2 linked regions of the Massilia sp. METH4 genome follow. The protein of the gene in region 2 interacts with the protein of the main gene of each other region in a pairwise test. Links are inferred from orthologs where the notes say so. Each region holds a gene or a part of one and is shown on either strand. Other genes may lie near its edges.

The links.
Region 1: the proteins of V6Z91_RS12065 (region 2) and bioB interact in binary tests that used the Escherichia coli proteins (3 or more experiments, as listed by UniProt). The link is inferred for Massilia sp. METH4 from one-to-one orthologs.

Annotation. Positions count from the first base shown.
Region 1 is NZ_CP146614.1:1,642,709-1,645,798, forward strand. The notes cover bases 161-3,011. They hold bioB (biotin synthase BioB), read left to right. Parts: upstream 161-992; coding sequence 993-2,030; downstream 2,031-3,011. Other genes in these bases: bioF (8-amino-7-oxononanoate synthase), read left to right, coding at 161-168; bioD (dethiobiotin synthase), read left to right, coding at 161-976; V6Z91_RS07285 (acetyl/propionyl/methylcrotonyl-CoA carboxylase subunit alpha), read left to right, coding at 2,163-3,011. Also shown: more of bioF, read left to right, coding at 1-160; more of bioD, read left to right, coding at 158-160; more of V6Z91_RS07285, read left to right, coding at 3,012-3,090. UniProt on the Escherichia coli protein: Catalyzes the conversion of dethiobiotin (DTB) to biotin by the insertion of a sulfur atom into dethiobiotin via a radical-based mechanism.
Region 2 is NZ_CP146614.1:2,720,640-2,723,748, forward strand. What follows is about bases 217-3,086. They hold V6Z91_RS12065 (class II glutamine amidotransferase), read left to right. Parts: upstream 217-1,183; coding sequence 1,184-1,990; downstream 1,991-3,086. Other genes in these bases: V6Z91_RS12050 (response regulator), read left to right, coding at 217-270; V6Z91_RS12055 (GTPase), read left to right, coding at 272-709; V6Z91_RS12060 (DUF3567 domain-containing protein), read left to right, coding at 842-1,099; V6Z91_RS12070 (EAL domain-containing protein), read left to right, coding at 2,018-3,086. Outside these bases: more of V6Z91_RS12050, read left to right, coding at 1-216; more of V6Z91_RS12070, read left to right, coding at 3,087-3,109.

The sequences.
Region 1 (3,090 bases), 1.1 Mb from region 2 along the record:
TGGGTCGGCGGCATCCGCCCGCCCACCGTGCCGGCCGACTCGGCGCGGCTGCGCGTGACGCTGTCCGCCGGTCACACGGCGGCCGACGTGGCCCGGCTTATCGACGCCGTGAATGAGGTCAATGCGGAAATCAACACCCATATGGAAAGGAGCCGAGATGGCACTTGAAGACCCGGTGATCATTCCAGCACAGGAAACCGCCGCCGATGCCGTTGCCGACGTTGTCGAGGAGCCGGCGCCGGCGCCCGCGGTGGCCGCCACGGGCATCCCGCCCCGCTTCGCCTGCTTCGTGACGGGCACGGACACCGAAATCGGCAAGACGCTGATCTCGTCCGCCCTGTTGCACGCGCTGGTGCAGCAGGGCGTGAAGGCCTGCGGCATGAAACCGGTCGCGGCCGGCGCAGTGTTGCGCGAGGGCCACCTGCACAACGACGACTGCGACCAGCTGGAAGCGGCCGGCAACGTGCACCTGCCGCAATCGATCACCACGCCCTTCCTGCTGAAGGAGCCGGCCGCGCCCCATATCGCGGCCGCGCTGGAAGGCGTCGCGATCGATCCCGTGCCGATCCTCGCCTCCTACCTCGAGATCGCCGCCGCCAGCGATGCGACCGTGGTCGAAGGCGTCGGCGGCTTCCGCGTGCCGCTGACCGACAACTACGATACCGCCGACCTGGCGCAGCAGCTCGCCCTGCCGGTGGTGCTCGTCGTCGGCATGCGGCTGGGCTGCATCAACCACGCGCTCCTGACCGTCGAAGCGATCGCCGCGCGCGGCCTGAAGCTGGTCGGCTGGGTGGCCAATGCCGTGGAACCGGAAATGGCCTTCGCCGACGAGAATATCGAAGCGCTGGCCGACCGCATTCCGGCGCCGTTGCTGGGCCGCGTGCCGCGCCTGGCCGAACCGAGTGCCGCCGCCGCGGCCGGGTACCTGGATTTCACGAGCCTGCCGAACTGGCCGGTTCGCCGCAACACGAAATAATTTTTAAGGAAAACCGATGTCCCTGCATGAACCGAAAACCGTCGCCCTGCACCGCCCGACCGCGGCCATCAAGCTGCCGGAAGGCCCGTGGCCGCGCGAAGAGGTGCTGGCCCTGTTCGAACTGCCGTTCAATGACCTGATGTTCCGTGCCCAGCAGGCGCACCGCGCCAACTTCCCGGATGGCGACGTGGAACTGGCCACGCTGCTGTCGATCAAGACCGGCGGTTGCGAAGAGGATTGCGGCTACTGCCCGCAGGCCGCCCGCTACGACACCGGCGTGGAAGCCAAGAAGATCCTCGATACCGACACGGTGCTGGAAGCGGCGAAGCAGGCCAAGGAAAACGGTGCGACGCGCTTCTGCATGGGCGCCGCCTGGCGCAGCCCGAAGGACCGCGACATGGACAAGGTGGAGACCATGGTGCGCGAGGTGAAGGCGCTGGGCCTGGAAACCTGCGCCACGCTGGGCATGCTGGAAGCGGAGCAGGCCGAGCGCCTGAAGGCCGCCGGCCTCGATTACTACAACCACAACCTGGACACGGCGCCGGAGTTCTACAACAACGTGATCTCCACCCGCGAATACCAGGACCGCCTGGACACGCTGGGCCACGTGCGCAATGCCGGCCTGAAGGTCTGCTGCGGCGGCATCGTGGGCATGGGCGAAACGCGCGACCAGCGCGCCGGCCTGATCGCCCAGCTGGCCAACCTGAATCCGTATCCGGAATCGGTGCCGATCAACCACCTGGTGCAGGTGGAAGGCACGCCGCTGCACGGCCTCGATTGCCTCGATCCGCTGGAATTCGTGCGCACGATCGCCGTGGCGCGCATCACCATGCCGAAGGCGCGCGTGCGCCTCTCGGCCGGCCGCCGCGAACTGGGCGAGGCCGTGCAGGCGATGTGCTTCCTGGCGGGCGCCAACTCGATCTTCTACGGCGACAAGCTGCTGACCACCGACAACCCGGAAGCGAACGACGACCGCGCGCTGCTGGCCAAGCTGGGCTTGCCGACGCGGGCCGCCACGCTGGAGTCGGTGCAGAAGGAAGCCTGCGGCTGCTGATGTCTTCGCCAGCGCCCCGCAGAGGGCGCGGCACCTGAACGTTCATCCGGGCCACAAGCCCTTCGTCTAGCGCTCCACGAGAGCATGCAGCACCCCAGGTGCAAGAGCTGGGGTTACAAGAACGGAGACAACATGTTCAAGAAAATCCTGATCGCCAACCGTGGCGAAATCGCCTGCCGCGTGGCGGCCACCGCCCGCAAGCTGGGCATCCGCACCGTGGCCGTGTATTCGGAAGCCGATGCCAATGCGAAGCACGTGGCCGTCTGCGACGAAGCGGTGCTGCTGGGCCCTGCCCCGGCCAAGGAAAGCTACCTGTGCGGGGACAAGATCATCGCCATCGCGCTGGCCACCGGCGCGCAAGCGATCCACCCCGGCTACGGCTTCCTGTCCGAGAACGCCGAGTTCGCGGAGGCGTGCGCGGAAGCCGGCCTCGTCTTCATCGGTCCGCCCGCCGCGGCGATGCGCGCGATGGGCTCGAAGTCGGCCGCCAAATCGCTGATGGAAAAGGCCGGCGTGCCGCTGGTGCCCGGCTACCACGGCGACGAGCAGGATGCCGCCTTCCTGCAGCGCGAGGCCGATCGCATCGGCTACCCGGTGTTGCTGAAGGCTTCCGCCGGCGGCGGTGGCAAGGGCATGCGGGTCGTCGAGAATGCGGAAGGGTTCAGGGATGCGCTGGCCTCCTGCAAGCGCGAGGCGATCAGCTCCTTCGGCGACGACAAGGTGCTGGCCGAAAAATACCTGCAGCGCCCGCGCCACATCGAGATCCAGGTGTTCGCCGACACGCACGGCAACTGCCTCTACCTGTTCGAGCGCGATTGCTCGGTACAGCGCCGCCACCAGAAGGTGCTGGAAGAGGCGCCGGCGCCGGGCATGACGGCCGAGCGCCGCGCGGCGATGGGCGATGCGGCCGTGGCCGCGGCCAAGGCGGTCGGCTACGTCGGCGCCGGCACGGTGGAATTCATCGCAAACCAGGACGGCAGCTTCTACTTCATGGAGATGAACACGCGCTTGCAGGTCGAGCACCCGGTGACGGAAATGATCACCGGCCTCGATCTCGTGG
Region 2 (3,109 bases):
CAGCCCCCGGTGCCGCAGGGCGCGCACGGCATTGCCGTGGCCCGGGGCGGCGGCGAAGGCCACATGTTCAGCCTGTCGTTCGACCTGCCGCTGCGCGAGGCGCGCGACGCCTTCGAGCGCATGTACTTCGAACACCACCTGGGCCGCGAAGGCGGCAGCATGACGCGCGTGGCCGAGAAGACGGGCCTGGAACGCACCCACCTGTATCGCAAGCTCAAGCAGCTGGGCGTGGAGCCGGGCAAGCTCGCCAAGAAAAACCAGCAAGTCTGATTTGCCTTCCCCCGTCATCACCACGCTGGTGACCGGCGCGCGCGCCATCGATCGCGAAACGGCGATCGCGGCACGCCTGCCGGCCATCGGCGCCGCAGCCGTTTCGCCGCCTGCCGGTACCGCCGCCGGTACTGCCGCCCACACTCCGCAGGCGCCGGTCGCCGTCATCATCGAAGGCCTGGCCGACCCGAATTCGCCCTTGATGGACGTCGCTGGCGTACACATCGCGCGCATTGCCCCCGGTTGCCTATGTTGCGCCGGTAATCTTGTCTTGCGTGTTACATTGAATCGTCTCTTGCGGCGCCCGCCGGCGCAGCTCTTTATCAGCCTGGCTGATGCCACCCATGTCGGACAGTTGCGCGCGATGTTGTCGGCGCCGCCCTACGATACCGTGCTGTCCCTCTGTGACGACGTCGTGGCACCCGCCACCGCACCCTGACCTCGCCGGCAAGCCTCTTGAAATGGGTTCATGGAGCCCCACTTCGAGACACGTAAGCAATTCAATTTGCAAACAATTGAACGCCCGACAATACGGAACCCACCGGTTTCGTCCTTGAGAGAAGGAAGCGATATGAACCTCATCTACAACAGCGAGCAGTACAGCGTCGTCGAGTTCGGACCGGATCGCGATCTCGAATCCCTGCGTTTCGGCGGCTATGAAATCGTCGACAAGGGCGGCAAACGTGAAATCTTCATCGCCGGCGTGCTGGCGCAGAACTTCCGGCGCGACGTCAACCAGCTCATCGCCAACGAACCCACGATGGAGGAAATCGACGAATTCCTCGGCAACTATGACTCCTTGATGAGTCAGCCGGTATTGCTGCACTGATACCGCACCGATCCGCGCGCCCCGGATACCTCGTGGCGCAGCTGTGGTAAGGTGACGGTCGGAAAGACCTTACCACGTCATACCATGTGCCAGCTCCTGGGAATGAACTGCAATGTACCGACCGACATTGTGTTCAGCTTCACCGGTTTCGCCCTGCGCGGCGGCCGTACCGATGTCCACCACGATGGCTGGGGCATCGCCTTTTTCGAGGGCGCCGGCGTGCGCCACTTCGTCGATCACCAGAGGGCCGTCGATTCGCCGGTGGCCACGCTGATCAAGACCTATCCGATCAAGTCCCGCAACGTCATCGCCCATATCCGCAAGGCCACGCAGGGCGAGGTGGCATTGGAAAACTGCCATCCCTTCATGCGTGAGCTGTGGGGCCGCTACTGGGTATTCGCCCACAACGGCGACCTGAAGGAATTCAATCCCGTGCTGGACGGCCCGTATCGCCCCGTCGGCACCACCGACAGCGAGCGCGCCTTCTGCTGGTTGTTGCAGGAACTGCGCCGCCGTTTCGGCGACGCCCGGCCCGCGCTGGCCGATCTCGGCGCCGCCCTGGGCGAACTGGTGCCCCGCATCGCCGCCCACGGCACGTTCAACATGATGCTCTCGGACGGCTCCGCGCTGTTCTGCCACTGCTCGACCAACCTGTTCTGGCTGGTGCGCCAGCATCCGTTCGACACGGCCATCCTCTCCGACGAGGACGTACGCGTGGATTTCTCACAAGTAACCACGCCGCACGACCGGGTGGCCATCATCGTGACCCAGCCGCTCACCACCAACGAGCGCTGGACGCAGTGCGCGGCAGGCGAGATGCTGTGTTTTGTGGATGGATTACCGCAAAAGAACATTTTTCCTACTGCGACTGGGCCGGCGGTGTCAGAATAGGCGAAAAAAGAGAGAGAACGTTTTCCCATGATCGACCTGTCCGGCACCGACCTGTCCCGCTCCGTGCGCGCGCGCGAGTTTTACCTCGGCCGCCAACCCATCCTCGACCGTAACGGCGTGCTGTTCGGTTACGAATTGCTCTTCCGTAACAGCCCCGTCGGCCCCGCCAATATCGACACCGAGCTGTCCGCCACGGCGGCCGTGATCGCCCATGCGTCCCAGCTGGGCGTGGAAAAAGTGATCGGCGACGGGCTCGGCTTCGTCAATGTCGACGAGCAAGCGCTCCACAGCGATATCTTCGGCTTCCTGCCCCGCGAGAAGGTGGTGCTGGAAATCGTCGAGACCCTGCAGGCCACGCCAAAGGTGCTGGCGCGGATGGCGGACCTGGCCAGCCAGGGCTTCCAGTTCGCGCTAGACGATGTGCGTGGCGACAGTAGCCAGCTGCAAGCCATGCTGCCGATGACGCAATTCGTGAAGCTGAGCATGCGTGGCGGCGATGCCTCGGCGCTGGCCAGCCTGGCCACCCGGCTGAAGGGCGACGGCAAGCTGCTGGTAGCGGAAAAGGTCGAGACGCGCGAGGAATTCGGCGCCTGCCTGGACCTGGGCTTCGATTACTTCCAGGGCTACTACTTCGCCAAGCCGGTGATCATGAGCGGCAAGAAGCTGTCGCCCTCGCAGCTGGCGCTGATGGAGCTGATGAGACTGGTGGTGTCGGACGCCGACAATATCGACATCGAGCGGGCCATCAAGCGCGACGCGTCGCTGGCAATCAACCTGCTGCGCCTCGTGAACACGCCCGCGGTCGGCGCGCGCCAGCGCATCGATTCGCTGAGCCAGGCGGTCACGATCCTCGGGCGCCGGCAGTTGCAGCGCTGGCTGCAGATCATGCTGTATGCCGAACCGGGCAAGCGCAGCGCTACGCAGACGCCGCTGCTGATGCTGGCCGCCACGCGCGGCCGGCTGTTGGAACTGCTGGCGCACAAGCTGCGGCCCGCGCACCGCCACGTGGCCGACATTGCGTTCACGGTCGGCATCATGTCGCTGATGGATACGCTGTTCTCGATCCCGATGAGCGAACTGCTCACGCAGATTGCCGTCAGCGACGAGGTGTCCGAAGCG